One region of the Kineococcus sp. NPDC059986 genome, then DNA from elsewhere that is predicted to be linked to it. Evidence: riboswitches for the same ligand, from Rfam matches in the RefSeq annotation. Region 1 holds a riboswitch; each other region holds the start of a gene.
The links. A riboswitch is a leader RNA that binds a small molecule or an ion and turns the genes downstream of it on or off. The one in region 1 is predicted to bind S-adenosylmethionine.

Region 1 (9,825 bases):
CGAGGCCCCCGTCTCGGCTCAGCGGCGCAAGCGGTCCGAGGCCGAGGCGGAGGCGCAGGCCCTCCTCGAACGCGTGGGCCTGGCCGACAAGTCCGACGAGTACCCGCGCCGCCTGTCCGGCGGCCAGCAGCAGCGCGTGGCCATCGCCCGCGCGCTCGCCCTCAAACCCTCCCTGGTCCTGTTCGACGAACCCACGTCGGCGCTGGACCCCGAACTCGTCGGCGAGGTGCTGGACGTCATCCGCGACCTCGCCGCGTCCGGCGCGACCATGGTGGTCGTCACCCACGAGATCGGCTTCGCCCGGGAGGTCGCCGACCGCGTGCTGTTCATGCACGAGGGCGTCGTCCTCGAGGAAGGGACCCCCACCGAGGTCTTCGACCACCCGCGGCACGAGCGCACCCGCTCGTTCCTCGCGAAGGTCCTCTGAACCACCCAGCCCACCCCGGTCCGGCGCGAACGCCGGACCGCCCTGTCGACCTGCCCCGAGGCAGGTCTCGAACCCCGAGGAGAACCCCGTGATCAGCCGTCGAACCTGGCTCCTGTCGCTGGCCGCGACCCCGCTCGTCCTGGCCGCCTGCGGCGGCGGGACCGACCCGGCGACCGCTCCCGCAGCCGCCTCCGGCGACTCCGGTGGCACGTCGGTCGACACCAGCCCGACCCAGAAGGGCCGCATCACCGTCGAGGCCGTGCCGGAGATCGCCGCCAAGGTCCCCCAAGCGATCAAGGACCGTGGGACCCTCGTCATCGGCACCACCGGCAACGGCGCCCCGCCCCTGAGCTTCAAGGCCGACGACGACAAGACCGTCATCGGGATCGAACCCGACATCGCCCTCCTCGTCGCCGGCGTCCTGGGCCTGAAGCCCGACATCCAGGCCACCAGCTGGGAGAACCTCTTCCTGTCGATGGACTCGGGCCAGTACGACGTCGGGTTCTCCAACATCACCGTCACCGAGGAACGCAAGGAGAAGTACGACTTCGCCTCCTACCGCGTCGACACCCTCGCCTGGGAGGTCGCGAAGGACTCCGAGATCACGTCGATCAAGGAGCCCGAGGACATCGCGGGCCTGACCGTCTCGGTCGGTTCGGGCACCAACCAGGAGAAGGTCCTGCTGGACTGGAACGAGCAGCTCAAGGCCGCCGGCCAGAAGGAGGCCAAGATCCAGTACTACCAGCAGGCCTCCGACACTTACCTGGCGCTGAAGTCGGGCCGCATCGTCGCGAACTTCGGCCCCAACCCGACCGCTGCGTACCACGCGCTCGTCTCGGGGGACACGAAGATCGTCGGCACCGTCCCCGGCGGTGGCACCATCGTCGCGGACATCGCGGCCACGACGAAGAAGGACAACGGGCTCGTCCAGGCGCTCGCCGACGCGATCAACCACCTCATCTCCAGCGGCGCCTACGGCAAGACCCTCGAGCGCTGGAACCTGTCCAACGAGGCGGTCCCGACGTCCGAGATCAACCCGCCCGGGCTGCCCAAGACCGACTGAACCGCACCTCGGGCGCAACGGCCCGTCCACCCCTCGGGGTGGGCGGGCCGTTCCGCGTGCTCGGGCGGTCAGAGCCGCCGGAAGGGGAAGTTCGGCAACCGCAACGCCGCCCTCCCGCAGGCCGACGAGGAGACCCTCAGGGCGTCGGCCACGAGGGCACGACGGCACGACGCGAGCGCGGGCACGCCCTCACGGGAGGACACCGGGGGTGCGGAACTGCTCGAGCCGGGCACGACGGACCCAGCCGACGACGCGACCGGCCACCAGGACCCACGCCGCGGGAGCCGGACCCAACGCCTCCCACGCCTCGTCGACGTCCTGGCCCACCCCGACCTGCGGCAACGGTGGGTCGGCCACCTCGCGCAGCGCGGTCGCGGCGACCTCGGGGTCGTCACGGACCAGCCTGCGGAGACCGGCCAAGGTCGTGGCACCCAGGACGTCGCCGAGCACGTGAGGACGTCGAGCTCCCTGACGGGACTGCACGACCGCCAGGGGGGTGCGGCCCAGCGCCCCCTCGGCAACGGCCTGCTCGATCGCCGCGCCCACGGGGAGGTCGGCGCGCAGCGCGATCGGTCCCGGAGCCTCCAGCGCCCTCTCGGGGAGCAGGGCCCTCACCGGCCGCTCCACCCCCTCCTCCGGGAGGCCGCGGCGGCGCAGCCCCTCGTCGGGGGTCGTGGGCAGGTGCGACCGACGGGAGTCGGGCAGCAGGCTGGGCGAGGTGCTCACGGAAGGGCCTTCCGGTGGTGGATCGAGAGTGGACGACGTGGGCGAGCCACTGCGGACACGCCACGGGTGGCGCTACGACGAGGAGGCCCCCACCACCCCTGGCCGGGGGTCCAGCTCCTTCACGAACGCGAGCGGACCGATCGTCTCGGGATCGACGTCGAGGTCGAACTGGGGGACGTACCCGGAGGTCAGGTAGAGGTGCTTGGCCTCGGGTTGCCGCGGCCCCGTCGTCAGGTACAGCGCCTCGTAGCCGCCGGCCACCGCCCGCCGTTCCAGCTCGGCCAGCACCCGTCGTGCCAGGCCCCGACGGCGGTGCGCGGGGTGCGTCCAGATGCGCTTGAGCTCCGCGGTCCGCTCGTCGTAGCGGCGGTAGGCGCCGCCGGCGACCGCGGTCCCGTCCTCCAGGAGCAGCAGCAGCACCCCGTGCGGAGCGGCGAACTCCTGCGCCGGGTACCGCTCCAACTCCTGCCGGACCTCCTCCACCGACCCGCCGTAGCGGGTGCCGTACTCGTGGGCGAGGTCGTCGAACAGCGGCTTCGCCAACGGGTCGGCGGTGCCGACCGCGCGGACGACGAGCTCGGCGGGTTCGGCCGTCACTCCACCACCTCCAGCGCCCGGCGACCCGGGATGGCCTCGAGCAGTTCCACGGTGTACTCGTGCTGCGGGTGCGCGAAGACGTCCCGCGCGGGAGCGAACTCCACGAGTTCCCCGCGACGCATCACCCCCACCGTGTCGCTGATCTGCCGGATCACGGCCAGGTCGTGGGAGATGAACAGGTAGCTCAGCCCGTGGTCGGCCTGCAGCTGCACGAGCAGCTCCAGGATCTGCGCCTGCACCGACACGTCGAGGGCCGAGACCGGTTCGTCGCAGACGACGAGCTCCGGTTCCAGCGCCAGCGCGCGGGCGATGGCGACCCGCTGGCGCTGACCGCCGGAGAGCTCGGCGGGCCGTCGTTCGAGGGCGTCAGCGGGCAACCGCACCTGGTCCAGCAACGACGCGGCCTTCTTCCGGCGCGAGGCCCGATCGCCGATCCCGAAGGCGCGCAACGGTTCGGCGATGGTCTCCCCGACGGCGATGCGCGGGTCGAGGGAGGCGTAGGGGTTCTGGTAGACGAGCTGCGCCCGGCGGCGCAGGTCGCGCCAGGCGGCTCCCCTGAGGCCGGTCGTCTCGACACCGTCGACCAGCACCTGTCCGGAGGTGGGTCGCTCCAGCCCGAGGACCAGGCGGGCCGTCGTCGTCTTGCCCGACCCCGATTCCCCCACCAGACCCACCGTCTCCCCGCGGCCGACGTCGAAGCTCACGTCCGACACGGCGGTCTGGACGTTGCCCCGACCGGGCAGCGGGAACTCCTTGACCAGGGACCGCACCTGCACGAGCGGTCCGGGCGACCGGGGCGCCGGCGGCGCCGTCCGCTCGCGCGGGACGGCCCGGATGCGCGCGCTGTGCAGGCTCGGCGCGGCCGCGAGCAACGACTGCGTGTACGCGTGCTCCGGTGCCGTCAGCACCTGCCGGGCGGTGCCGACCTCGACGACCTCGCCCTGCGACATGACGACGACCCGGGAGGCGCGGTCGGCGGCCACCGCGAGGTCGTGCGTGATGAACAGCACCGCCGTCCCCGTGTCCCGGGTCAGGGACTCCAGGTGGTCCAGCACCTGCCGCTGCACCGTGACGTCGAGCGCGCTCGTCGGTTCGTCGGCCACGAGCAACCGGGGTCCGGCGGCCAGCCCGATGGCGAGCAGGACCCGCTGCCGCATGCCTCCCGACAGTTCCGTCGGGTACTGCTCGGCGCGCACGGCCGCGTCCGGCAGCCCGGCGGCGGTGAGGAGTTCGACCGCCCGCCGCCGGGCGGCGGCACCCTTGGCCAGACCGTGGATGCGCACCACCTCCGCGACCTGCTCCCCGATCCGCTGGACGGGATTCAGCGACAACGTCGGGTCCTGCGGGACCAGGCCGATCCGGGCCCCGCGCACCGAGCGCCACGCCCTCTCGCCGAGGCCGACGAGCTCGTCGCCCTCGAACAGCACCGACCCCGAGTCCACCCTGCCCGCCCCCGACAGGAGCCCCACGACGGCGTGCGCGGTCGTGCTCTTGCCGGACCCGGACTCCCCGACGACGGCGACGACCTCACCGGGGTGGACGTCGAACGACACCCCGTGGACGACCTCTCGGAACCCGTAGGAGATCCTCAGGTCCCGCACGCTCAACAACGCGTCGCTCACGCCGTGCCCCTCTCCAGTGCCCGGGCGATCCGGTTGGCGGAGAGCACGACCGCCGCCACCACGACTCCCGGCAACGTCGTCAGCCACCACGAGGTCGCGAGGTAGTCCCGCCCGCCCGCGACGAGCGAACCCCACTCGGGCGCCGGCGGTGGTGCGCCGAAGCCGAGGAAGCTCAGCGCGGAGACCGCGAGGACGGCGACCCCGAACTCCAGTGCCGACAGGGACAACACGGGCCCGGCCGCGTTCGGGAGGACGTGCCGGAACAGCACGCCCGTCGTCCGGACCCCGCTGGCCCGAGCGGCCTCGACGTAGACCGCCGAGCTGACCTTCAGCACCTCCGAGCGCATGACGCGGGCGAAGTTCGCGACCGTCCCGATCCCGACGGCGATCGCGACCTTGACCGTCCCGAAGCCCAGCGCCGTGATGAGCGCCATCGACAGCAGCAGGGCGGGGATGGACAGCAGGACGTCCATGGTGCGCATGAGGACGTCGTCGACGACGCCGCGCACGAAACCGGAGACCAGCCCGGTGAGGGTTCCGACGACGAGGCCGATCAGGACGGCGAGGACGGTGGCCTGGAGCGTGAGCCGGGCCCCGTGGACCACCCGGGAGAACAGGTCGCGGCCCAGGTGGTCGGTGCCGAACAGGTGCGCCGCGGACGGACCCTGGAGGCGGTCCGCGGGCACCCCGTCGACGGGGCTCTGCGAGGTGAACAGCGTCGGGAACGCCGCCCAGGCCAGGACCATCAGGACCACCGCACCAGCGAGCAGCAGGTCCGGGCGCCTGGCCCACGTCGGCAGCCCGCGACGCGGTTGCGCGGGTCCCCTCGCCGCCTCCCGGTAGCGCTCCCCGATGTCGAGGACGTCGAGGACGTCCTCGGGCGCCCCCCTGCTCACTCCGGTGCTCACGACGCGCTCCCCACGAGGGTCCTGGTGACGGCTCGCGGGCGACGCGGCACCCCGACGACCCGGATGCGCGGGTCGACGACGGGGTACAGCAGGTCCACGACGAGGTTGGTGGCGACGAAGACCGCGGCCGCCAGCAGGACGAGCCCCTGCACGAGGGGGATGTCCTGACCGTTGACGGCGGTGACGGTCAGCCGCCCGATGCCGACGCGGGAGAAGACGGTCTCCACCACCACGGCACCGGCCAGCAGGTTTCCCACGATGACCCCCACGATGGTCAGTGCCGGGATCGTGGCGTTGCGGAACGCGTGCCGCAGGTGGACCCGGGCCCGGGACGCGCCCTTGGCGCGGGCCGTCTCGACGTACGGTTCGGCCAGGGCGGTGCGTAGGCCCCGGGCCAGCACCTGCGCGATCGACGCCGAGACCGGCACGGCGAGGGTCACCGACGGCAGGACGAGCGTCGCGAACCCCTGGTTGCCCAGCGCGGGGAACACGGGGATCCGGAACGAGAAGACCTGGACGAGCAGCAGGCCGACCCAGAACGTCGGCAGCGACACACCCAGCGGGGGCAGTGCCAGCAGCAACGTCCGCACCCAGGACCGCCGGACCCACGTGGACAGGAACGCGATCCCGACCCCGAGGACGAGCGCGACGGCGAGAGCGGACGCCGCGAGGACCGCCGTCTGCGGCAGCGCGTCCCCGATGAGGGACGTGACCGGTGCCCCGTTCTGGATCGACCGCCCGAAGTCCAGGTGCAGCGTCCTCCACAGCGCGTGGACGTACTGCACGGGCAGCGGTTCGTCGAGGCCGTACTCGTGCCGCAGGGCCGCGACCTGCGCCGGATCGACGGTGGACTGCTCCCCGCCCTGCCCCCCGGCGAGCATGATCTCCACCGGGTCGCTGGGCAGCAGGTACAGGACGACGAACGTCACGGTGTACGCCGCCCACAGGACGACGACCGCCTGCCCGAGCCGGCGGGTGACGTACCCCGTCACGACCCGGCCCCTTCCCGCGTCACGGTGCTCACGCCTGCTTCCAGGCGTCGTGGAACCACAGCCGCGACGAGCCCTCGAACTGCAGGTCGCGCACGTCGTCGTTCGCGGCGATGACGGTCGACAGCTCGATGAGCGGGATCGAGTGCGCCTCCTCGACGAGGAGCTGCGAGGCCTGCGCCACGAGCTGGGCCCGCGCCGCGGGGTCCGTCGTCGCGGCCTGCTGCGTGAGCAGGTCGTCGACCTGGCTGTGCGCCCGGTGGTTCACGTTGCGGGTCTCGGTCGAGAAGATCGTCCGCAGCACGTCCGGGTCGGACCGGGTCAGGTTGTAGAACAGGACGTCGTAGTCGCCGGAGTTCTGCAGGGCCGTGGTCTCGGCGGTGGTGCCCTGCTTGAGCTGCAGGTCGATGCCGACTGCGCGTTCCTGCTGCTGGACGAGCTCCAGCACGGCGGTCGTGGGCTGCCAGAACGTCACGGTGACGGTGAGCTCCTTGCCGTCCTTGGCCCGGATCCCGTCCGCGCCCTTGACCCAGCCGGCCTCGTCGAGCAACCGGTTGGCCCCCGCCACGTCGAGCGCGAGGTCGGCGGAGTCGTCGGGGGCCGAGGGGGTGGAGGCCGACAAGGCCGACGTCACGGCGACGTCACCGGGGTTGAGGATGCTGGCGAGGGTCGTGCGGTCGACGGCTTTCGAGAACGCCTGCCGGACCCTCTCGTCGGAGAAGACCGGGCGCGACTCGTTGGGGAAGAAGTTGTACGGGATGCCCGGGTTCGCGCGACGCTGGGTCCAGAACCCGTTGCCGTCGAACTGCGGCAGGTCCTGCGATGCGATGCCGGTCGTCGCGTCGATCTGCTGCGACTGCAGCGATCCCGTGCGCACGCTGGCCTCGGGGACGACCTCGTAGGTGATGGTGTCGAGGTAGGCCTCCCCCTGGTGCTTGGCCCCGGTCGGCGCCCAGTCGTACCCGGCCCGCCTCTCCAGCACGGTCTTCGAACCGTTGGCGTAGCTGCCGACGGTGAACGGGCCGGACCCGACGAGCGTCGTTCCTTCGCACCGGGTCGCCGGGTCCGCCGAGGTCGTCGGCACCGACAGCAGGCCGAGGCTCATCGTGGAGGTGGCCTGGAGGAACTGCGCGCTGGGCTGGGCGAACGTCACGACCGCTGTTCGCACGTCCGGCGCCTGCGTCCCCGTGTAGCCCTGCAGGTAGGTCGAGCCGAGGGACGCCTTGGCCCCCAGGGCGACGATCCCGTCGAGGTTGGCCTTCACCGCGGCCGCGTCGACGGGGCTGCCGTCGGAGAACGTCGCCCCGTCCCGCAGGTGGAAGGTGAAGGTCCTCGCGTCGGGACTGACCTCCCAGCTCTGCGCCAGCCAGGGCTGGATCCTCCCGTCGAGGTCCTGCACCGTGAGGGAGTCCACGAGCTGGCGCCCGATGTTCAGGGCGTCGTTGTTGCCGACCTGCTGGGGATCGATGCACCCGGAGTCGACGGAGATCGCGAACTTCAGGTTCCCCCCGCGGACGGGGGTGCCACCCTCGGCGTCCCCGGCCCGGCTGGTCCCGCCGCTGCACGCGGTGAGGGCGGTCAGCACGACGAGGCCGGCGGCGGACAGAGTTCTGGGAAGAGTCGTTCTGGGTAGGGACGTACTGCTGCGCAAGAGGTCTCCTGAGGAGTGGGTGGGGCGCACCGGCACGACGGCGGGTGCGGGACCGGCGAGGGCCGGCCGGGGAACTGCGGAGGAGATCGGTCAGCGACAGCTGGTGGCGCCCGTGCGGCAGAGGTCCACGACGCGCCTGAGGATGGCGACGTGCGACGTCCGTTCCACGAGAACCCCTCCATCGTTCCTGGCGGAAGCACCCGCGCCCGTGTCCGGGGGGTTGCTGCGGCGTCGCGGAGCCAGGTCTCTCAGCCGCTCTGGATGGTTGCACCAGGAACTCTACGGGGAACCGTGCCGGAACTCAACCGAGCGCGCGGCAACGGGTCCGGGAACGACGGAACCCCTCCGCCCGGATGGACGGAGGGGTTCGGTCGGACGGTGCGGATCAGCCCGCGACGGGGCTCGCCACCGGCAGTTCGGACCGCACGGTGCGCGCCGCCTCGACGAGGTTCCGGAGCGACTCCGTCGTCTCGGCGTACCCGCGCGTCTTGAGCCCGCAGTCGGGGTTCACCCAGACCTGGCGCGCGGGGACGGACGCGACGGCCGCCCGCAGCAGGCCGACGACCTCCTCGACGGAGGGGACCCGCGGGGAGTGGATGTCGTAGACGCCGGGACCGATGCCGCGGGCGAAACCCGCCCGGGCGATGTCCTCGAGCACCTCCATCCGCGATCGTGCCGCCTCGATGCTCGTGACGTCCGCGTCGAGGCCGTCGATGGCGTCGATGACCTCGCCGAACTCCGAGTAGCACAGGTGGGTGTGCACCTGCGTGGTGTCGACCGCCCCCGCGGTGGCGAGCCGGAAGGAGGCGACGGACCAGTCCAGGTACGCGGGCTGGTCGGCCGCGGCCAGGGGCAGCAGTTCACGCAGCGCGGGTTCGTCGACCTGGACGATCCCGATGCCGGCCGCCTCGAGGTCGGCGACCTCGTCGCGCAGCGCCAGGGCGACCTGCTTCGCGGTGTCCCCCAGCGGCTGGTCGTCCCGGACGAACGACCAGGCCAGGATCGTCACCGGACCGGTCAGCATCCCCTTGACGGGTTTGGCCGTGCGCCCGGCGGTGTACGTGCTCCACGGCACCGTGATGGGCGCAGGACGGGTCACGTCGCCCCACAGGATCGGCGGTCGCACCCCGCGCGAACCGTACGACTGCACCCAGCCGTGCTCGGTGACGGCGAACCCGTCGAGCTGCTCGGCGAAGTACTGGACCATGTCGTTGCGCTCGGGTTCGCCGTGCACGACGACGTCGAGCCCCAGCTCCTCCTGCAGCTGCACCACGCGGTCGATCTCGGCGCGCAGGAACTCCTCGTAGGCCTCCTGACCGAGTTCGCCGCGGCTCCAGGCCGCCCGCGCCCGCCGGATCTCCGGCGTCTGCGGGAACGAGCCGATGGTGGTCGTCGGCAGCAGGGGCAGCCCGAGCGCCACCTCCTGCGCCGCACGGCGGACGGCGTAGTCGCTGCGGCGGAACGCCTCCGGGGTCAGCCTCGCGAGTCGTTCCCGCACGTCGGGCCGCACGACTCCGGGCGCGCCGAGCCGGTCGGCGCGGGCCGCGGCCGACGCCGCCAGCCCCTGCGCGACTCCTGCGGCCGCGGGGTCGGCGAGCGCCCGGCCCAGCAGCACCACCTCGGCGACCTTCTGGTCGGCGAACGCCAGCCAGCTGCGCAGTCGTTCCGGCAGCGCCGTCTCGCGGTCCACGTCGTGCGGCACGTGCAGGAGCGAGGTCGACGTCCCCGCGACGACGTGGGCGGGCCCGTCCTGCAGGGAACGCAGTGTCGCCAGCGCGTGCTCGAGGTCACCGCGCCAGACGTTGTGCCCGTCGACGACGCCCGCGACGACGGTCTTGCCGG
Region 2 (9,825 bases), on a different contig from region 1:
CTCGCCCGCGGTCAGCTCCGCCTCGTCGGGGCGACCACGCTCGACGAGTACCGCGAACGCATCGAGAAGGACCCGGCCCTCGAACGCCGGTTCCAGCAGGTCTACGTCGGCGAACCCTCGGTGCCCGACACCATCGGCATCCTGCGCGGGCTGCGCGAACGGTACGAGGCGCACCACAAGGTCGCCATCTCCGACGCCGCGCTCGTGGCCGCCGCGACCCTGTCCGACCGCTACATCTCCGGACGTCAGCTGCCGGACAAGGCGATCGACCTCGTCGACGAGGCCGCGTCCCGGCTGCGCATGGAGATCGACTCCTCGCCCATCGAGATCGACGAGCTCCGCCGCGCCGTGGACCGCATGAAGATGGAGGAGCTCGCCCTCGGCAAGGAGGACGACGCCGCCAGCCGCGACCGGCTCGAGACGCTGCGCCAGAACCTCGCCGACAAGCAGGAGCAGCTCACCGCCCTCACCGCCCGGTGGGAGCAGGAGAAGGCCGGCCTGAACCGCGTCGGCGACCTCAAGCACCAGGTCGACGAACTGCGCTCGCAGGCCGAACGCCTCCAGCGCGAAGGCGACCTGGGTGCCGCCAGCGAGATCCTCTACGGCCGGATCCCGGCGCTGGAGGCCGAACTCGCGCAGGCGCAGGCCGCCGAGCAGGACGTGGCGGCGTCCGCGCCCATGGTCGCCGACGAGGTCGGACCCGACGACATCGCCGAGGTCATCGCGGGCTGGACGGGGATCCCCGCCGGCCGGCTGCTGGAGGGCGAGACCGAGAAGCTGCTGCGCATGGAGGAGTTCCTCGGTGCCCGCCTCATCGGCCAGAGCGCCGCGGTGCAAGCCGTCTCGGACGCCGTGCGGCGCTCGCGGGCCGGGGTGAACGACCCCGACCGGCCGACCGGGTCGTTCCTGTTCCTCGGTCCGACCGGGGTCGGGAAGACGGAACTGGCCAAGGCCCTGGCCGACTTCCTCTTCGACGACGAACGCGCCATGGTCCGCATCGACATGAGCGAGTACTCCGAGAAGCACGCCGTCGCGCGGCTCGTCGGTGCGCCTCCGGGGTACGTCGGGTACGAGGAGGGCGGTCAGCTCACCGAGGCCGTCCGACGGCGGCCGTACTCGGTCGTGCTGCTCGACGAGGTCGAGAAGGCGCACCCGGAGGTGTTCGACATCCTCCTGCAGGTGCTCGACGACGGTCGCCTCACCGACGGTCAGGGCCGCACCGTGGACTTCCGCAACGTCATCCTCGTGCTGACCTCGAACCTCGGGTCGCAGTACCTCGTCGACCCGGACCTGTCGCGGGCGACCAAGCACGACGCCGTCATGTCGGCCGTCCGGGCGAACTTCAAGCCGGAGTTCCTCAACCGGCTCGACGACGTGGTGGTGTTCGACCCGCTGTCGACGCAGGAACTGTCGCGCATCGTCGAACTGCAGGTGCAGAAGATGGCCGACCGCCTCGCCGACCGCCGACTGGTCCTCGACGTGAGCGACGCGGCGAAGGACTGGCTCGCCATCTCCGGCTACGACCCCGCCTACGGGGCCCGGCCGCTGCGCCGCCTCGTGCAGCGCGAGATCGGCGACCGCCTCGCCCGGGCGATCCTGTCCGGGGAGGTCCGGGACGGGGACACCGTCGAGGTGGACGTCGCGCGCGGCAGCTTCGACCTCGACGACCCGGCGTCGAGCTCGTCCGGGCTCGTCGTGCGGCGGGCGGAGAACGCCGTCTCGATCTGAGACGCCGTCGGGCAGGTGGGGACGGGGCTCCCCGGTGACGACCACCGTCACCGGGGAGCCCCGTCCCGTTCCCGGGGAACGTCTCTCGGCGGTTGACACGACGCGTGTCCTCCGGGCACGGTGATCCCGAACACCATCCAGAGCGGCTGAGAGACCTGGCTCGACGACGCCGCAGCAACCCCCCTGCCCTGCAGGGTGCGGGTGCTCCCGCCAGGGACGATGGAGGGCACGGAATGACGCAGGACCGCACCACCGAGCAGTTCTCCCGGCTGCACCGGCGTCGGCACGTCGACCTCGGTCGGTGTGCGTCGTCGCGCTGTCGCTGCGCGCGCTGAGTCCCCGAACCCCTTCCCGCACGCCCAGCCGAACCCCGCCGTCCCGCCGTGGGCGGCACCGCCCTGCCCTGGAGGCCCCCGTGAGCACCACGTCCACCGCCGTCCCCGCCGACACGACCGACGCGAAGTTCGCCGGCTACGCCGACCCGTCCCGCCTCGTCAGCACCGACTGGCTCGCCGAGAACCTCGGCCGGGAGGGGATCGTCGTCGTCGAGAGCGACGAGGACGTCCTGCTGTGGAGCACCGGCCACATCCCCGGGTCGGTGACCGTCGACTGGCACACCGAGCTGAACGACCCCGTGACCCGGGACTACGTGGACGGAAAGGGGTTCGCCGAGCTGCTGTCCCGCAAGGGGATTCGCCGGGACGACACGGTCGTCTTCTACGGTGACAAGAACAACTGGTGGGCGGCCTACGCCCTGTGGGTCTTCACGTTGTTCGGTCACGAGGACGTCCGCCTGCTCGACGGTGGCCGGGCGAAGTGGATCGCCGAGGGTCGCGGGACGACGACGGACGCCCCCGAACCCGAGCGCACCGACCACCCCGTCGTGGAACGCGACGACACCACCGTTCGTGCCTTCGCGGCGGACGTCCGCGAGCACCGGGGTGGGCTCGTCGACGTGCGGTCGCCGCAGGAGTACTCCGGGGAGCGCACCCACATGCCCGACTACCCGCAGGAGGGCACCCTGCGCGGCGGTCACATCGCCGGCGCCGCCAACGTCCCCTGGGCGAAGGCCGCGAACGAGGACGGGACCTTCAAGGACCGGGCCGCCCTCGAGGCGATCTACCTCGAGGGCGCGGGCCTGAACGCGCAGCAGCCCACCATCTCCTACTGCCGCATCGGGGAACGGTCGAGCCACACCTGGTTCGTGCTGACCCACCTGCTCGGTCTGCCCGACGTCCGGAACTACGACGGCAGCTGGACCGAGTGGGGCAACGCGGTCCGCGCGCCCATCGTCGTCGGCACCGACCCCGGCCCGCGCTGACCTCCGGCCCTGGACCGGGACCGCCCGGCGGTCTGTGGGGTCATCCTATCTACGGAAGAGTAGATAAGATGACCTCGTCCGGGGACCCGGACGGCTCGGTGCCGCGGAGACGCGGCGGTGGGCACCACGCGACGAGGGGTGAGCCCGATGGACCGGATCCTGTTCGGGGCGGCGTACTACGACGAGTACCTGCCCACCGACCGCACCGCGACCGACATGGCGCTGATGCGCGACGCGCACTTCACCGTCATCCGCATCGCGGAGTCGACGTGGAGCACCCTGGAACCCCGGCCGGGCGTCTTCGACTTCACCCACGTCGACCGGGCCCTCGACGCGGCCGAGGCCTTCGGCCTGCAGGTCGTCGTCGGCACCCCGACGTACGCGGTGCCGGCGTGGCTCGTGGCGACGTACCCCGAGGTCCTCGCCGTCACCGACGCGACCGACACCCCCCGGTACGGCGCGCGGCAGATCATGGACATCACGGCCCCGGCCTTCCGCCTGCACTCCGAGCGCGTCATCCGCGCCCTGGCCGAGCGGACCGCGGGTCGGCAGCACGTCATCGGCTTCCAGGTCGACAACGAGACGAAGTACTACGGCGCGGCCTCGCGGTCCGTCCAGCGCGGGTTCGTGCGACACCTGCGCGAGCAGTTCGGCGACGACCTCGACGCGCTCAACCGGGCCTACGGCCTGGACTACTGGTCCAACCGCGTCGACGCGTGGGAGGACTTCCCCGACGTGCGCGGCACGATCAACGGGTCGCTGGCGGCGGCCTTCGACGCCTACCGGCGCGGGCTCGTCACCGAGTACCTCGGGTGGCAGGCGGGGATCGTGCGCGAGTACGCCCGCCCCGACCAGTTCGTCACCCAGAACTTCGACTTCGACTGGGCCCCGGGCTGGTCCTACGGCGTGCAGCCCTCGGTGGACCACTTCCGTGCCGCCCGGACCGTCGACCTCGCGGGCGTCGACATCTACCACCCCACGCAGTCGCGGCTGACGGGCAAGGAGATCGCCTTCGGCGGCGACATGGCGCGCTCGATCAAGGGGGGTGCGAACTACCTCGTCGCCGAGACCCAGGCGCAGGGCCAGCTGGGCTGGCTGCCGTACCCGGGACAGCTGCGCCTGCAGGCGTGGAGCCACCTCGCCAGCGGCGCCTGCGGTGTCATGTACTGGCACTGGCACTCGATCCACAACTCCTTCGAGACGTACTGGAAGGGCGTGCTGAGCCACGACCTGGAACCCGGCCCGACGTACGAGGAGGCCGGGGTCTTCGGGGGTGAGGTCGAGGAGCACGCGGCGTCGATCACGGGGCTGCGCAAGCAGAACCGCGTCGCGGTCCTCGTCAGCAACGAGGCGCTGACGGCCCTGCGGCTGTTCCGGCTCGAGACGGGGTTCATGTTCGGCGAGTCCGCCGGGTACAACGACGTGCTCCGCCGGGTCTACGACGCGTTGTTCGAGCTGAACGTCGAGGTCGACTTCGTCCCGTTCGACGCCCCGGACCTGGGGGCCTACGAGGTCCTCCTCGTGCCGGCCCTCTACACGGCGCCGCAGTCGACGGTCGACGCGCTGCGCCGGTACGTGCAGGACGGGGGCCACCTCGTCGCGACGTTCCGCACCGCGGTCGCCGACGAGCACCTCACCGTCTGGGACGACCGCGCGCCGCACGGTCTCACCGACGTGTTCGGTGTCACCTACAACCAGTTCTCGACGCCCGACGGTGCGCGCCTCGCCTTCCGCGACGGGTTCGCGGGCGGGGCGGACGGGGCGGCGGAGGTCGTGCTGGAACTGCTGACCCCCGCGGCGGGCACCGAGGTCCTGGCCCGGTACGACCACCCGGCGTGGTCCGGCTACGCGGCACTCACCCGGAACGCCTTCGGCGACGGGACGGCCACGTACCTGGCGACGCTGACCGACCTCGTGACGGTGCGGGCCGTCCTGGCGGACCTGCTGCGCGACGCCGGGGTGTGGGACTGGCCGCAGGACCTCGCGCTGGCTGCCCCGACGGTGGCCGTGCGGCGCGGCACGAACGGCCGCGGCCGGGCCGTGACGTACCTGCTGAACTACTCGGGTTCCCCCGTCGTGCTGCCCGCCCCGGTCGCCGGTCGGGACGTCCTGGGCGCCCGGGACGTGACGGCCGGGCAGGAACTCACGGTCGGCGCCTGGGACCTCGTCCTCCTGGAGGACTGAGGGTCGTCGTCAGCGGACGGCGCGGATCCGGGTGATGGCGAAGGCGCCGAGCAGCGCCATGACGATGGCCACGGGGAACACCAGGCCGTACCCGCCGGTCGCAACGACGAGCGAGGACGTGATGAGCGGCCCCACGGTCTGCCCGGCGGTGGTCGAGAGGTTGAGGATGCCCAGGTCCTTGCCGGCGTCGGACTGGTTCGGCAGGACGTCGACGTTGAGGGCCTGGTCGACCGAGGTGTAGACCCCGTAGCCGAGGCCGGCGATGGCCGCGTAGGCGAACATGCCCGCCGAGCTCGGCCACACCCAGGGCATGGCGATGCCGACGGCGAACAGGACGCTGGAGAGCACGACGGGCAGTTTCCGGCGGCCGATGAGGTCCGAGACCGGTCCCGACACCAGCGAGCCGAGGAGGGACACGACGAGGGTGATGACCGACATCGTGGCCAGCGTCGCGGCCGAGCGCGCGGTGCTCTGCCCGAGGTGGTCCTGGACGATGTAGAGCTGGTACGCCGAGATCATCTGGTAGCTGACGAGCATGAACAACCGGCCGACGAACGCCTTGTAGAAGTCCGGTGCGCTGCGCGGCGGCCGGAAGCTGACGAGGACGTCCTTGAGGGTCGTCGGCACGGCCGGCAGGTCGGTCGCCGGACGTTCGCGGGGCCACAGCACGACGGCCACGAGCGCGGACACCGCCATGAGGGCACCGCCGAGCACGAAACCCGTGAGGCCGCTGGTGATGAGGGCCGCGCCCACGAGCGTGCCGAGCGGGGTGCCGACGGACAGGCCCGTCCCGTAGAACGCGGACATGGTGCCGCGCAGGCGACCCGGGACGCGGTCGCTCAGGACGGCGACGGCCGGGGCCAGCATCATGTTCAGCCCGACCATGGCCACGCAGTAGAGGAGCGTGATGAGGCCGGCGCTGTCGACGAGCCCCATGCTCAGCATCGCGGCGCCCCCGAGCAGGCCACCGCCGACGACCCACGGGGTGCGCCGACCGAGGCGGCCGCGGGTGCGGTCGGAGAAGTTCCCGAACACGAGGTTCGAGACGAGCGAGACGACGGCGGTGACGGCGTTGATCGTGCCCAGCAGGGTTTCGGGGGAGGAGACGCCGATGTCCTTGAGCCGCTGCGGCAGCAGGACCGAGGAGATCGTCATGAGGCCGACGATCCAGAGCAGTCCGAAGAGGAGGAACCCGGCACCGAACCGGAACGTCGTCGCGCGGTCGAACCGGCGGCCGGTGTCGGGTGCGAGGTCGTCACCGTCCTGGCCGGCGGTGGCCACTGCGGTGGCGGGATCGGCGGCTCCGGGCGGGAGCAGGGGAGGGACGGCGCTGCTGTGCGTGTCCATGGCACCTTCTTCGGTCCTGGGAGGGGACGACTCCACCTCGAGACGTCGTGGAGCAGCCCTGCGCACCACTATCTACGCTTCCGTAGATAGGAGGAACGCAAGCCGACATCCGTCGGTTGTCAACGGTGCGGGTCGGGGGCCGGGGAACGTCGCGCGGCTCAGTACCGTGGGCCGGTGACCCCTTCCAGTGCCCCACCGGTCCGCCGCGTCCGCATGACGCGCGAGGCCCGGCGGGCGCAGATCGTCGAGGTGACGACCCGGATCATCAGCGAGCGCGGGTACGCCGCGTTGTCCCTCGACGAGGTCGCGCGGGCCGTCCCCATGACCCGGGCCGGGTTGCTGCACTACGTCGGGTCGCGGCAGGGACTGCTGCAGCTCGTCGTCGAGCAGGGGTACGACCAGCGCTTCGACCCCGAGGACTTCGTCGCCACGCAGGACCCTGCAGCCACCCACCCCGACGGCGTGTCCTTCCCGGCGTACCTGCGCTACCTCGTCGCCCACAACGCGCAGGACCCGCAGTTGCTGCGGCTCTACGTCGTCCTCGGTGCCGAAGCCCTCGTCGAGGACCACCCCCTGCACGACTACTTCGACCGGCGGCCGGAGCAGGTGTGGGCCCTCTACTCCGCGACGCGCTGGCGCCTACCGCCCGAGGTCGGTGGCTGGGAGGGGATGCGCGACCTCGTGCAGATGGCGATCGCCGCGATGGACGGGTTGCAGCTGCGGGCCTTCCGCAGCCCCCCGGTGGACCTGCCGTCCGCGTGGGCGACGTTCGAGGCGGTGCTGTTCCCCTCGCCCGTCTGGGACGGGTTCCGCTGATCCGCTGAAACCCGGTGGCCGGCCGGGGGTCGACGCTGCGACCGTGGCGGGGTGATCGCCTCGGGAGGGAACCGCGTCCGCTGGTCCGACCTGCCCGCGGCCGTCCACGACGCCGTCGCCGACGTGCTCGGATCGGCTGTGGTGCACGCCGTCTCGCAGCCCGGAGGGTTCTCGCCCGGGTCCGCCGACCGCGTGGCGACGGCCGGCGGGACCCGCGCCTTCGTCAAGGCCGTGAGTCCGGCGCAGAACACCGCCAGCCCCGCGATGCACGCCCGCGAGGCGCGGATCGCGGCGCTCCTGCCCCTCGGGGTTCCCGCGCCGCGGCTGCTGGGCGCGCGGGAGGTGGGGGACTGGCAGGTGCTCGTCCTGGAGGACGTGCCCGGCCGGCACCCGACCCTGCCGTGGCGGGCCGACGAGCTGGCCCTCGTCGTCGCGGCGTTGCAGGAGCTCGCGGCCGTCGGCACGCCCTGCCCGGTCCCGGACCTTCCGACGGCCCGGGAGTCGCTGGCCACGGAACTGCCGGCCGAGGCCCTGGCGCACCTCGACGGTGACACCCTCGTCCACCTCGACCTGCGGGCCGACAACCTGCTCATCGCCGACGGCCGGGCCGTGCTGCTCGACTGGCCGCACGCGGCGGTGGGTCCGCGGTGGCTGGACCTGCTCGCGCTGCTCTTCGAGGTCGACCGCCTCGGGGGTGAGGACCTGGCGGAGGAGGTGCTGCGCACCTCACCGTCGACGCGGGACGTCGACCCGGACGTCCTCACGACCGTGCTCGCCGGTTTCGCCGTCTTCTTCCTGACGCGCGCCGCCGAACCGGACCCGCCCGGGTTGCCGACGCTGCGCGCGTTCCAGCGCGCGCAGGGGGAGGCGCTGCAGCACTGGGTCGCACGCCGTCGCGGCTGAACCGCGCCGGTACCAGCGTGAGAGGCTGACCCGGTGCCCGTCTTCCGCGACGACCCCAACCGCGTGGACCCGGAGCTGACGGCGCTGCCGCGGGGTTCGGCCGTCTCCGAGGTCGCCCGCCAGATGACCACCCTCATCGCCGACGGCACCTTCGCCCCCGGGTCCCGGCTGCCTCCCGAGCGGCAGCTCGCCGAGTCCCTCGGTGTCGGCCGCTCGGCCGTGCGAGAGGCCCTCGCCGCACTCGAGATCCTGGGGCTGGTCTCGGTGCGTCCGGGGTCGGGCACCTACGTGCGCGACAGCATGTCGGAGCTGCTGCCCACGACGCTCAGCTGGGGGCTGATGCTGTCGGCCGCGCACACGGCGCAGCTCTCGGAGGTCCGCGGCGCCCTCGAGGTCCAGGCGGCGGTGCAGGCCGCCGAGCGCATCGACGACACCGGGCTGGAGCAGCTGCGCACCCACCTGGCGGCCATGGAGGCCTCGACGGGGGACCTCCAGGCGTTCATCGAGGCGGACGCGGCCTTCCACCGCCAGGTGGCGGCGGCCGCCGGCAACGACGTCATGGACGACCTGCTGCAGACGGTCCGGTCCCTCCTGCGGGTGTGGGTGGACCGTGGGCTGCGCTCGCAGGAGCAGGCCGAGACGGCGTGCCGGGAGCACCGGGCGGTCTACGACGCGGTCGCCGCGCGCGACGCCGACGCCGCCGGGCGGGCGATGGGGGCCCACATGCGCACGGCGGGCGACCGGGTCGAGCACACGGAGCCGACGTCCGGGGGCGTCCTGTCGCGCTGACGCCGGACCGGGCGGTGTGCGACCATTCACCACAACCGGTTGACCGGTAGGGGTGCGCCGGAAGGGTCGAGGAGGCCTCGTGGCCGTCGGAGTGTCCACCTACGCGTACAGCCACCGCTGGGACCCGTCGGGACCGGAACCCCTGTCGCTGCTGGAGATGCTGCACGACACGGCCGACCTCGGGGGCGAGGTCTTCCAGGTCTGCGACCACCCCGACCTCGAGGCGTTGACGCCCGACCTCGCGGCGGCCCTGCGCGGGGCAGCCACCGACCGGGGTCTGGTGCTGGAGACGGGCACCCGCGGCACGGGTGTCGAGCACCTGCGCCGCCACCTGCGGCACGCCCTGGCCCTCGGCGCGCGGACCGTCCGCTCGATGGTCTTCGCCGTCGTCGACGGGGTCGACGACCGGCCGTCCGCGCCGGAGAGCGTCGCCCGGCTGCGCGAGGTCGTCCCGGAGTACGCAGCCGCGGGGGTGACCCTGGGGCTGGAGACCTACGAGCAGATCCCGACGACGGAACTGCTCGGCATCGTCGAGGCCGTCGACGACCCGCACCTGGGGATCGTCCTGGACCCCGCGAACTGCGTGGCCGCCCTGGAGCACCCGCGCGACGTCGTGCGGCGGCTGGCCCACCGGGTCGTCGACGTGCACGTCAAGGACTTCGCGTTCACCCGGCGCGACGGGTGGGCCGGCTTCACGCTGGCCAGCTGCCCGCTGGGGGAGGGGCAGCTGGACTACC
Region 3 (9,825 bases), on a different contig from region 1:
TTGGCGAGTTCCGTCCAGTAGCGGATGTCGTCGAACCGGTGGGACTCGTCGTCCGGGTGGCGCCACAGCCCGGGGGACTGGTGCCCGACGCAGGTCATGTCGAACGCGTTGAGGTGCACCCTGCGGGGTTCGGTCACGGGGGTCTCCATCTCGGGGCGGGTCATTTGACGGCGCCGGCGGACAGTCCGCCGACGAGCCACTTCTGGGCGAGCACGGCGAGCACGTACATCGGGACGATCCCGACGAGCGAGGCCGCCGCCTGCTGGCCGAACTGCACGGTGCGGTCGCCCTGGAACAGGGACAACCCGACCGGGAGGGTCTGGCTGTCGGTGCTCTGGGAGAACGACACGGCGAAGAGGAACTCGTTGTACGACAGGAACAGGCAGATGAGCAGCGCGGCCACCAGGCCCGGGGCGAGCAGCGGCAGCACGAGGCGCACGAGGCCGCCGGTGGTCGACAGCCCGTCCACCCAGCCGGCCTCCTCGATCTCCACCGGGATGCGCCGGACGAAACCGTCCAGCAGCCAGACGGCGACGGGCACGTTCGCCAGGCCGTTGACCAGGACGAGCCCGATGGCGGTGTTCGTCAGGTCCGCCTGCTTGAGCAGGTAGTACAGGGGCAGCACGGCGACGATCGGCGGCGCGCAGTAGCTCGCGAGCAGCACCGTCTGCAGCCGTTCCCCGCGCACCCCGGCGCGGGCCGTGACGTACGCGGCGGGGACCGCCACGAGCGAGGTCAGCACCGTCGCGCCGACGGCGACGACCCAGGAGTTCGCGAGCATCGTCGACAGCGGGACCGTCGAGAACGCCTTCGAGAAGTTCGACCACACGAAGACGCTGGGAAGCCAGCCGCCGTTGGCGATGTCGTCGACGCTGCGCAGCGACAGCGAGACGAGGAACAGCAGCGGCAGCAGCGCCACGAACGCGACGACCGCGAGGACGACGCGGATCCCCCCGCGGCGCAACGTCGCCGCCGGGGTCGTCGCACGCCGGGCGCTCGGAACCGTCGTCGCGCTCACTGGTCGGCCTTCACGGCGCGCGCCCGCAGCAGCGTGACGACGGTGGTCAGGACACCCACGACGAGGCCGAAGACGAGGGTCTCCGCCGCCGCCGTGCCGATCTCGTAGCTGCCGCGCATGCCCGTCCTGAAGATCTCGAAGCTGGAGACGATGGTGGAGACGCCCGGCCCGCCCTGGGTCACGACCGTCACGAGGTCGAACACCTTGAGCCCGATGACGAGTTCGAGCAGGAGCACCGAGAACACGTTCGGCGCGACGACGGGCCACACGACGTTCGTGAACGACCGGAACGCGCCGGCCCCGTCGAGGGCGGCCGCTTCGCGCAGTTCCTCGGGAACCCCGAGCAGTGCCGCGAACACGAGCAGCGTGACGAGCGGGGTCCACTGCCAGACGTGCATGACGACGAGGGCGCCGAACGCACCCACGCTGTCGCCCAACGGGTTCGCCCCGGGGAACCCCAGGGCGGAGAACAACCCGCCGAACGCGCCGCCGACGGGGGCGAGCATGAGCTTCCACGCCACCCCGACCATGACGGGCGGGGTGACGAGCGGTAGCAGGAGGACCGTCCCGACGACGCCGAAGCGCGTCCCGCGGGCGTGCAGCAGCAGGGCCAGCAGCACGCCGATCAGCGTGGCCGCGAGGGCGGCGACGACGGCGAACACGACCGACCGGACCAGGGAGCCGGCGAACGCGAGGGACCCCCACGCGTCCACGAAGTTCTCCGTCCCGGTGAACCGCTGCAGCGGTCGGGCCAGCGAGGACTTCGTCACCGCCAGCGCGACGACGAACAGCGTGGGGTAGACGAGCATGAGGGCGAGCCCGGCCAGGCTGGGCGCCGCCAGCCAGGTCGAGACGTGCCCGGGCCGGTGCCGGCCGGGGACCGCCCGCCGGCCTCCGGGAGCGGATCCGCGGCGGGGCCTCGGGACCCCGGCCCGCGTCCGTTCCCCGCGCTGTTCGTCGAGCTGCGTCATCCGAGTTCCTTCTCCCAGCTCTCCGCGGCCTTGTCGAGCGCGGCCTGCGGCGGCGTCTGCCCCTGGATCGCGAGCGCCAGCTGGTCGACGAGGTCCTGCAGCGCCTTCGGGGCGCCCTGCCGGCTCGGCCACGCCAGCGGCGTGCCGTCCAGGCCCTCGCGGATGACGTCGGTGGCCTTGCCGGCCGCCTGCGCGTACGAGTCCGCGTCGAGCACCGACTTGCGGGCCGGGTCGATGCCCGAACCGGCGGTCGAGGCGAGCAGGAGGTTGTTCTCCTTGTTCGTCGCCCACTCCACGAAGGCCGCCGCCTTGTCCTGCTGCTTCGAGGCGCTCGACACCCCGAGGCCGAAGCCCGCGTCGAGGGCCGTGCGCGGCGTCGTGTTCTTCCCGCCGACCGGCAGCGTGACGACGCCCCACTTGTCGACGATCTTCGAGCTCGACGGGTCCTGCGCCTTGAGGCCGAGGTCGGTCCAGGTGTCGAGCATGGCGCCCTGCCCGGACAGGAAGGCCGAGTTGGCCTGGTCGAAGCCCGTCTGCAGCGGCGTCGGCAGGGCGGAGGGGGAGACGTCGATGAGGTGCTGCAGCGCCGCGAGGCCCTCCTCGCCCGCGAAGGCGGGCTTGCCGTCGGAGTCCACGAGCGTCCCGCCGTAGCCCGCGAGACGGTTGATGAAGGAGCAGCCCAGGATCATCGGGACCTGCTGCCCCTCGACGATGGCGCCGTAGACCGCGCCGCCGGAGTCCTTGGTGATCTTCTCGGCGGCCGCGTCGTACTCGTCCCAGGTCTTCGGCGGCTCCACGCCGTACCGCTCGAAGACCTCGGCGTTGTAGTAGAGGACGTGGGTGTCGCCGTCGAAGGGCAGGCCGTACCGCTTGCCGTCGATGAGCGTGTACGGGTCGTAGATCGACGGGAGGAAGTCGTCCGTGCCGATCTCGCCGTTGGCGCCGATCCACTCGGTGAGGTCGACGAGGGCGTCGGCGTTCACCAGCTCGCCCAGGCCGAAGTAGAAGTAGTCGAAGACGTCGAACTCGCCGTCGCCGCCCTGCACGTCGAGGATCTGCTTGCTCGTCAGCTGGTCGTAGGGGACGGCCGTGACATCGAGCTTGCCGCCGAACTCGTCGGCGAACTTCTTCCCGAGCAGGTCCGTGAAGGCCAGCACGTGCGGCTGGTTGACCATGAGCTTGAGCGTCGCGCCCTTGAGGTCGACGGCCTTCTGCGCGGCCAGACCCGACGCGGCGGACCCCTCGCCGCAGGCCGCGAGGGTGCCGGTGGCGGCCAGGGCGCCGACCCCGAGGGCGCCGGACAGGATGCGGCGGCGGCTGGCGACGAGGCGGGCGGCGGCCGACGGGGCGGGCTGGGGCAGGGGGGTGCGACGGGGCGCGGACATGGCGGTGCTCCGGGGGTAGGCGGACGGGACGTCCGTCGGGGGGTGCGCGCGGAACGGCGCGCTCGTGCGGTGCGGGGAGGGCGGGGCGATGGCCCCGGGGACGTGCGGCGGCCGGTCAGGCTGCGGCTGACGTCCCCTGGTGCGCCGAGGAGCCCGGGCGACAGACCATCGAGGCCGTGCGCGCGAGGTCGACGTGGTAACGCCGGGTCAGACGGGTACGGCTGTGCATCGCGAGTCCTCCATCGTCCCTGGCGGGAGCACCTGCCGCTCACGCGGTGGTTGCTGTGGCGTCGTCGAGCCAGGACTCTCGGCCACTCTGGATGGTGTTGGTCGCAGCGTAGCGGACCCCCTGCCCTTCCGGGAACGTTCCGAGAGGCGCCGGCGGTGGGCGCGAGTGCGCAGGGTCACGGCGGGCGGGCTGTGCGGCACCGGGCTGTGCCACACTGAAGACGGTCGCGCGTTCCCCGACACCGGGCGGGCGGCCCGCCGTCGAGACCGTCGCCTGGTGCGTGGGTCCCGGGCAGCGCCGCGGTCTGGTGGAAGGACCTCGCTGGCGCCCCGGCCCGTTCCCCTGACGACGACCGCCGGCGGCTCCGGGGGGAGCACGCGTCGCGCGACCCCTCCGGTGCACCAGGACTTCCGTCGGGTGCGGGTCGACCCGCCCGGCGATTCCGACAAGGACGCCCGAGCGTCCGCGGGGGACGACCGGTGGCGCGGAAGCTGCGGGCGAAGCGGAGCACACCCGTGACCAGCACACCCGACGAGAACACGACGACCGACGGCGCGACGACCGCGTCCGCGACGGGCACCGGGGCGACGCGGCCCCGCCGCCGTCGCGCCGCGAGCAGGCCGGCCGGTCCGCCCGCCCACGTGGACGCGACCACCGACGAGACCACCGCCGAGAACACCAGTGACGGCGCAGCGGTCGCCGCCCCCGTGGCGGAGACCCCGGTCACCCCGGACGTCGCCAGCGAGCCCGCGCCCGAGGCGACCCCCGAGGTGACCCCGGACGCGGAGGCTCCCGCCCCGCGGCGACGGGCCCGCCGCGCCGTCCGCAAGGTCGCGGCGCCCGAGACGCCCGCCGCCGAAGCGCGCACCGAGACCCCGGCAGTCGCGGAGACCCCGGCAGTCGCGGAGACCCCGGCAGTCGCGGAGATCCCGGCAGTCGCGGAGACCGGTGCCGTCGCCGCCCCTGCCGACACCCCCGCCGAGGACGTCCCGGTGGAGGTCACCGCGCCCCCGCGTCGGCGTCGTGCGCGCAAGTCGGCCGGCACGCCGGCCCCCGTGGAGACCCCCGCCGCGGAACCCGCCGTGGAGCCGGTCGTCGCGGCCGCCGCCGACGCGCCCGTGGAGGAAGCCCCCGTCGAGGCCCCCCTCGAGGCCCCCGTCGACGCCCCGGTCGAGACCCCCGCGGAGGCGCCGACCGAGCCCTCCGACCTCATGGACGACCCGGTCCTGGTGCGCGCGGCCGGCTTCGCCCGCGGCGCCCGCCGCCGGGACGCGGTCGCCGAGACCACCCCCGAGCGGACCACCGACGCCGCGGCCCGCGCGACGGCTCTCTTCTTCCAGGCCCCGGACGCCGAGACCCCCTCGCGTCGCCGTCGCGCCTCCGCCCCCGCGGGCCCGCCGCCCGCGGCCCGTGCGGACGAGCACGGCGACCAGGTCGACGAGGTCGACGACCTCGAGGACACCACCCACGACGTGCGCTCGCGCGACGACGAGGTGCTCGACAGCCTGCGCGACCTGCGTCGTTCCCGTGGTGTGCGCCGCCCGCAGACCGAGGACGCCGACGAGGCGGACGACGACGAGGACGCCGAGGACCAGAACGAGGACGACGAGTCCGACGAGGACGACGACGACACGCGCGACGAGGACGGTGGCGCACCGCGCCGTCGTCGTCGCCGCGGGGGCCGCGGCCGTCGCAGCCGCGGCCGCGACGGCGGGGACGAGCGCGACGACCCGGACGCCGAGGACTCCACCACCGACGGCGGCTCCGCCGAGGACGACGAGGACTCCGACGACGCGGCCGAAGGCTCCGAGGACGGCGACGAGCAGTCCGGCTCCTCGCGCCGCCGTCGCCGTCGTCGCCGTCGCGGGGGCTCCGGCGAGTCCGAGGACGTCGCCGGCGACGACCCGCCGAACACCGTCACCCGCGTCCGCGAACCGCGCCGTCCGCGCAGCACGGCCGCCGCGAGCACTCCTGGCACGGGCGAGGACGAGATCACCGCGCTGCGCGGCTCGACCCGGCTCGAGGCCAAGAAGCAGCGCCGCCGCGAGGGCCGCGAGGCCGGCCGCAAGCGCGCCATCCTCACCGAGGCCGAGTTCCTCGCGCGCCGCGAGGCCGTCGAACGGGTCATGGTCGTGCGCCAGCAGGACGACCGCACCCAGATCGGCGTCCTCGAGGACGGCATCCTCGTCGAGCACTACGGCGCCAAGCAGGCGCAGACGACCATGGTCGGCAACGTGTACCTCGGCCGCGTCCAGAACGTGCTGCCGAGCATGGAGGCCGCGTTCGTCGACGTCGGCAAGGGCCGCAACGCCGTCCTGTACGCCGGTGAGGTCAACTGGGACGCAGCCGGGCTCGAGGGGCAGCCGCGGCGCATCGAGGCCGCGCTGAAGTCGGGCGACCCCGTCCTCGTCCAGGTCACCAAGGACCCGGTGGGGCACAAGGGGGCCCGTCTGACGAGCCAGGTCTCGCTGCCCGGTCGCTACCTGGTCTACGTCCCGCGCGGGTCGATGACCGGGATCTCCCGCAAGCTGCCCGACACCGAGCGTGCGCGGCTGAAGAAGGTCCTCAAGGAGGTCGTGCCGCAGGGCGCGGGCGTCATCGTCCGCACCGCGGCCGAGGGCGTCCACGAGGACGAGCTGCGCGCCGACGTCCAGCGCCTGCAGGCGACCTGGGAGGCCATCCAGGCCAAGTCCCAGAGCAAGAACGCGCCGCTGCTGCTGCACGGCGAGCCGGACCTCACGGTCCGCGTCGTCCGCGACGTGTTCAACGAGGACTTCACCAAGGTCGTCGTCTCCGGCGAGCAGGCCTGGGACGCCGTCCACGGGTACGTCGCCGACGTCGCCCCGGACCTCGGCGAGCGCCTCGAGCGCTGGGAGGGGTCGCAGGACGTCTTCGCGGCCCACCGGATCGACGAGCAGCTGCAGAAGGCGCTGGGCCGCAAGGTCTGGCTGCCCTCGGGCGGTTCCCTCGTCATCGACCCGACCGAGGCCATGCACGTCATCGACGTGAACACCGGGAAGTTCACCGGGGCCGGCGGGACGCTCGAGGAGACCGTCACGCGGAACAACCTCGAGGCCGCGGAGGAGATCGTCCGGCAGCTGCGGCTGCGGGACATCGGCGGGATCATCGTCATCGACTTCATCGACATGGTCCTGGAGTCCAACCGCGACCTCGTCCTGCGCCGGCTCGTGGAGTGCCTGGGCCGGGACCGGACCAAGCACCAGGTCGCCGAGGTGACGTCGCTGGGCCTCGTCCAGATGACGCGCAAGCGCACCGGTCAGGGCCTGGCCGCCGTCCTGGAGGAGCTCGACGCGGCCGCCGACGCGAACCCCGCGCCGCAGCCGCAGCCCGTCTCCTCGGGCGGCGGGAACAGCGGCGGCGGTGGCACCGGCGGCGGGAACAACGGCGGGGGCACCGGCGGTGCTGCGAACGGCAGCGGGAACGGCTCGGGCAAGTCCCGTCGCCGCCGCGGTCGCGACCGCTCCACCGAGGACGCGGGCCGTCCCGAGGGGGCCGAGGCGGCCGAGGGCGGCCCCGAGGGCAAGGGCGAGGAGCCGCCCAAGGACTCCGCCGTGCTCGCCGCCATCGCCGCCGTCGCGGCGGCCGGCCGGCGGGAACGGGACACCTCCGCCCCCGAGCCGGCCTCGCCGGCGGGGGAGTGAGGGCGTCGTTTTGACCCCGGGGGCAGGCGTTCCGTACGCTTACCCCTTGGTGCGCCGTCGTGCGCGAGCCTCGGACTGCGTGTGCGGTCCGGTGGCGTTCCAGTTCGTGACGAGAGAAACGGGTTCGTTGTGGTGTACGCCATCGTCCGCGCCGGCGGCCGGCAGGAGAAGGTCTCGGTCGGCGACGTGCTGACCATCGACCGGGTCCCCGTGGCCAGCGGGGAGACGCTGCAGCTGCAGCCCTTGCTCCTCGTCGACGGCGAGACCGTCACTCACGACGCTTCGGCGCTCGCGGGTGTCAAGGTCGTCGCCGAGGTGGTCGAGGAGGCCAAGGGCCCCAAGATCACCATCCTCAAGTACAAGAACAAGACCGGGTACCGCAAGCGTCAGGGTCACCGCGCGAAGCTCACCCGCGTCAAGATCACCAGCATCGGGGCGTGACGTCAGATGGCACACAAGAAGGGCGCGAGCTCCTCGCGCAACGGTCGTGACTCCGCCGCGCAGCGCCTCGGTGTGAAGCGCTTCGGCGGCCAGGTCGTCAGCGCGGGCGAGATCATCGTCCGCCAGCGCGGCACCCACTTCCACCCCGGTGCGGGTGTGGGCCGCGGTGGCGACGACACGCTGTTCGCGCTGATCCCGGGGGCCGTCGAGTTCGGCACCCGTCGTGGTCGCAAGGTCGTCAACATCGTCGCTGGCGAGTGACGACGCACGAGTCGTGAACACGAGGGGCGGACCGGAGTGATCCGGTCCGCCCTTCGTGCGTTCCACCCGCACGTCCCCCCAGTTCGAGGAGAAGAACACCATGTCGACGCACTTCGTCGATCGCGTCGTGCTGCACGCGTCCGGCGGTGACGGCGGCAACGGGTGCGCCTCGGTGCACCGCGAGAAGTTCAAGCCCCTCGGCGGGCCCGACGGCGGCAACGGGGGCCGCGGCGGTGACGTCGTCCTCGAGGTCGACCCGCAGGTGACGACGCTGCTGGACCTGCACCGCCGCCCGCACCGCAGCGCGCCCGACGGCCGGTTCGGCATGGGCAGCCACCGCAGCGGGGCCGAGGGCGACGACCTCGTCATCGGCGTCCCGGACGGGACGATCGTCCGGTCGTCCTCGGGGGAGCTGCTGGCCGACATGGTCGGTCCCGGCACCCGCTACGTCGTGGCGCCCGGCGGCCGCGGCGGCCTGGGCAACGCGGCGCTCGCGACGACCAAGCGCAAGGCGCCCGGGTTCGCGCTGCTCGGCGAGCCGGGTGAGGCCGCCGACGTCGTGCTCGAGCTCAAGACGCTCGCCGACGTCGCCCTCGTGGGCTTCCCGAGCGCGGGCAAGTCCAGCCTCGTCGCGGCCATGTCCGCAGCGCGACCCAAGATCGCCGACTACCCCTTCACGACGCTCGTCCCGAACCTCGGCGTCGTCGAGGCCGGGTCGACCCGCTTCACGGTCGCCGACGTCCCCGGGCTCATCCCCGGCGCGAGCGAGGGTCGCGGCCTCGGGCTCGACTTCCTGCGCCACGTGGAGCGTTGCGTGGCGCTCGTCCACGTCCTGGACGGGGCGACGCTGGAGTCCGACCGCGACCCGGTGAGCGACCTCGAGGCGATCGAGAAGGAACTCGCGGCCTACACCGTCGACGACGGCACGGTGCCGCTGCAGGACCGCCCGCGCATCGTCGTCATCAACAAGGCCGACGTGCCGGACGCGGTCGACATGGCCGAGATCGTTCGCGAGGACCTCGAGAAGCGCGGCGCCCCCGTCTTCGTCGTGTCCGCCGTCGCCCGCACGGGACTGCGCGAGCTGTCGTTCGCCATGGCCGAGCTCGTCGCCGCCTCCCGCGCGGCCACCCCCGAGGCGGTGCCCACCCGGATCGTCCTCAACCCGCCCGCCGTCGACGCCTCCGGCTTCACGGTCACGCGCGAGGAGTACGGCGACCCCGAGAACCTGCAGGTCCGGTTCCGCGTGCGCGGTGAGAAGCCGCGCCGCTGGGTGCGCCAGACGGACTTCAACAACGACGAGGCCGTCGGATACCTCGCCGACCGCCTCGCGCGCCTCGGCGTCGAGGACGAGCTCTTCAAGAAGGGCGCGACCCCGGGCGCCGAGGTGGTCATCGGCGACGACGCGAACGCGGTCGTCTTCGACTGGGAGCCGACGATGGTCGCGGGTGCCGAGGTGCTCGGGCAGCGCGGGTCGGACCTGCGCCTGGAGGACCAGTCGCGGCCCACCCGTTCGGCCAAGCGCGAGGAGGAGCGCGAACGGCGCGCCGCCAAGGCCGCCGCCCGCGGCGAGCTCGAGACCGAGCGCCTCGCCGGGCACTGGACCGCCGACGACGAGGACTGAGGGACGCGGCGTGGGCGGATCCACCACGGCCGCGTCCGCGGCCCCGGGGTCCTCGTCGGTCGTCCGCCGGCAGGACCTGGCGGGGGCGCGCCGCGTCGTCGTCAAGGTGGGCTCGTCCTCGCTGACGAGCGCGGCCGGTGGGCTGGACGCGACCCGGCTCGACGCCCTCGTCGACGTCCTGGCTCGCCGCCGGGTGGGCGGTGGTGACGTCGTCCTCGTCTCCTCCGGGGCCATCGC

Region 2: linked by a shared signal. The riboswitch ahead of AB0637_RS21255 (sulfurtransferase) and the one ahead of AB0637_RS10065 (ABC transporter substrate-binding protein) in region 1 are both predicted to bind S-adenosylmethionine.
Region 3: linked by a shared signal. The riboswitch ahead of AB0637_RS07525 (sugar ABC transporter substrate-binding protein) and the one ahead of AB0637_RS10065 (ABC transporter substrate-binding protein) in region 1 are both predicted to bind S-adenosylmethionine.

What each region holds. Positions count from the first base shown of each region.
Region 1 is NZ_JBFBND010000010.1:96,484-106,308, reverse strand. Features, by position in the region: gene AB0637_RS10100 (amino acid ABC transporter ATP-binding protein) at 1-427, shown strand, start outside; gene AB0637_RS10095 (ABC transporter substrate-binding protein) at 516-1,490, shown strand; gene AB0637_RS10090 (hypothetical protein) at 1,680-2,216, opposite strand; gene AB0637_RS10085 (GNAT family N-acetyltransferase) at 2,289-2,813, opposite strand; gene AB0637_RS10080 (ABC transporter ATP-binding protein) at 2,810-4,435, opposite strand; gene AB0637_RS10075 (ABC transporter permease) at 4,432-5,235, opposite strand; gene AB0637_RS10070 (ABC transporter permease) at 5,340-6,335, opposite strand; gene AB0637_RS10065 (ABC transporter substrate-binding protein) at 6,364-7,917, opposite strand; SAM riboswitch class I at 8,159-8,251, opposite strand; gene metE (5-methyltetrahydropteroyltriglutamate--homocysteine S-methyltransferase) at 8,369-9,825, opposite strand, start outside.
Region 2 is NZ_JBFBND010000039.1:17,585-27,409, reverse strand. Features, by position in the region: gene clpB (ATP-dependent chaperone ClpB) at 1-1,728, shown strand, start outside; SAM riboswitch class I at 1,859-1,954, shown strand; gene AB0637_RS21255 (sulfurtransferase) at 2,144-3,049, shown strand; gene AB0637_RS21250 (beta-galactosidase) at 3,197-5,233, shown strand; gene AB0637_RS21245 (MFS transporter) at 5,243-6,580, opposite strand; gene AB0637_RS21240 (helix-turn-helix domain-containing protein) at 6,755-7,396, shown strand; gene AB0637_RS21235 (phosphotransferase) at 7,448-8,299, shown strand; gene AB0637_RS21230 (FadR/GntR family transcriptional regulator) at 8,333-9,088, shown strand; gene AB0637_RS21225 (sugar phosphate isomerase/epimerase family protein) at 9,168-9,825, shown strand, end outside.
Region 3 is NZ_JBFBND010000007.1:43,539-53,363, reverse strand. Features, by position in the region: gene AB0637_RS07540 (LLM class flavin-dependent oxidoreductase) at 1-137, opposite strand, end outside; gene AB0637_RS07535 (carbohydrate ABC transporter permease) at 161-1,018, opposite strand; gene AB0637_RS07530 (sugar ABC transporter permease) at 1,015-1,989, opposite strand; gene AB0637_RS07525 (sugar ABC transporter substrate-binding protein) at 1,986-3,374, opposite strand; SAM riboswitch class I at 3,611-3,701, opposite strand; gene AB0637_RS07520 (Rne/Rng family ribonuclease) at 4,119-7,265, shown strand; gene rplU (50S ribosomal protein L21) at 7,395-7,706, shown strand; gene rpmA (50S ribosomal protein L27) at 7,713-7,967, shown strand; gene obgE (GTPase ObgE) at 8,068-9,588, shown strand; gene proB (glutamate 5-kinase) at 9,665-9,825, shown strand, end outside.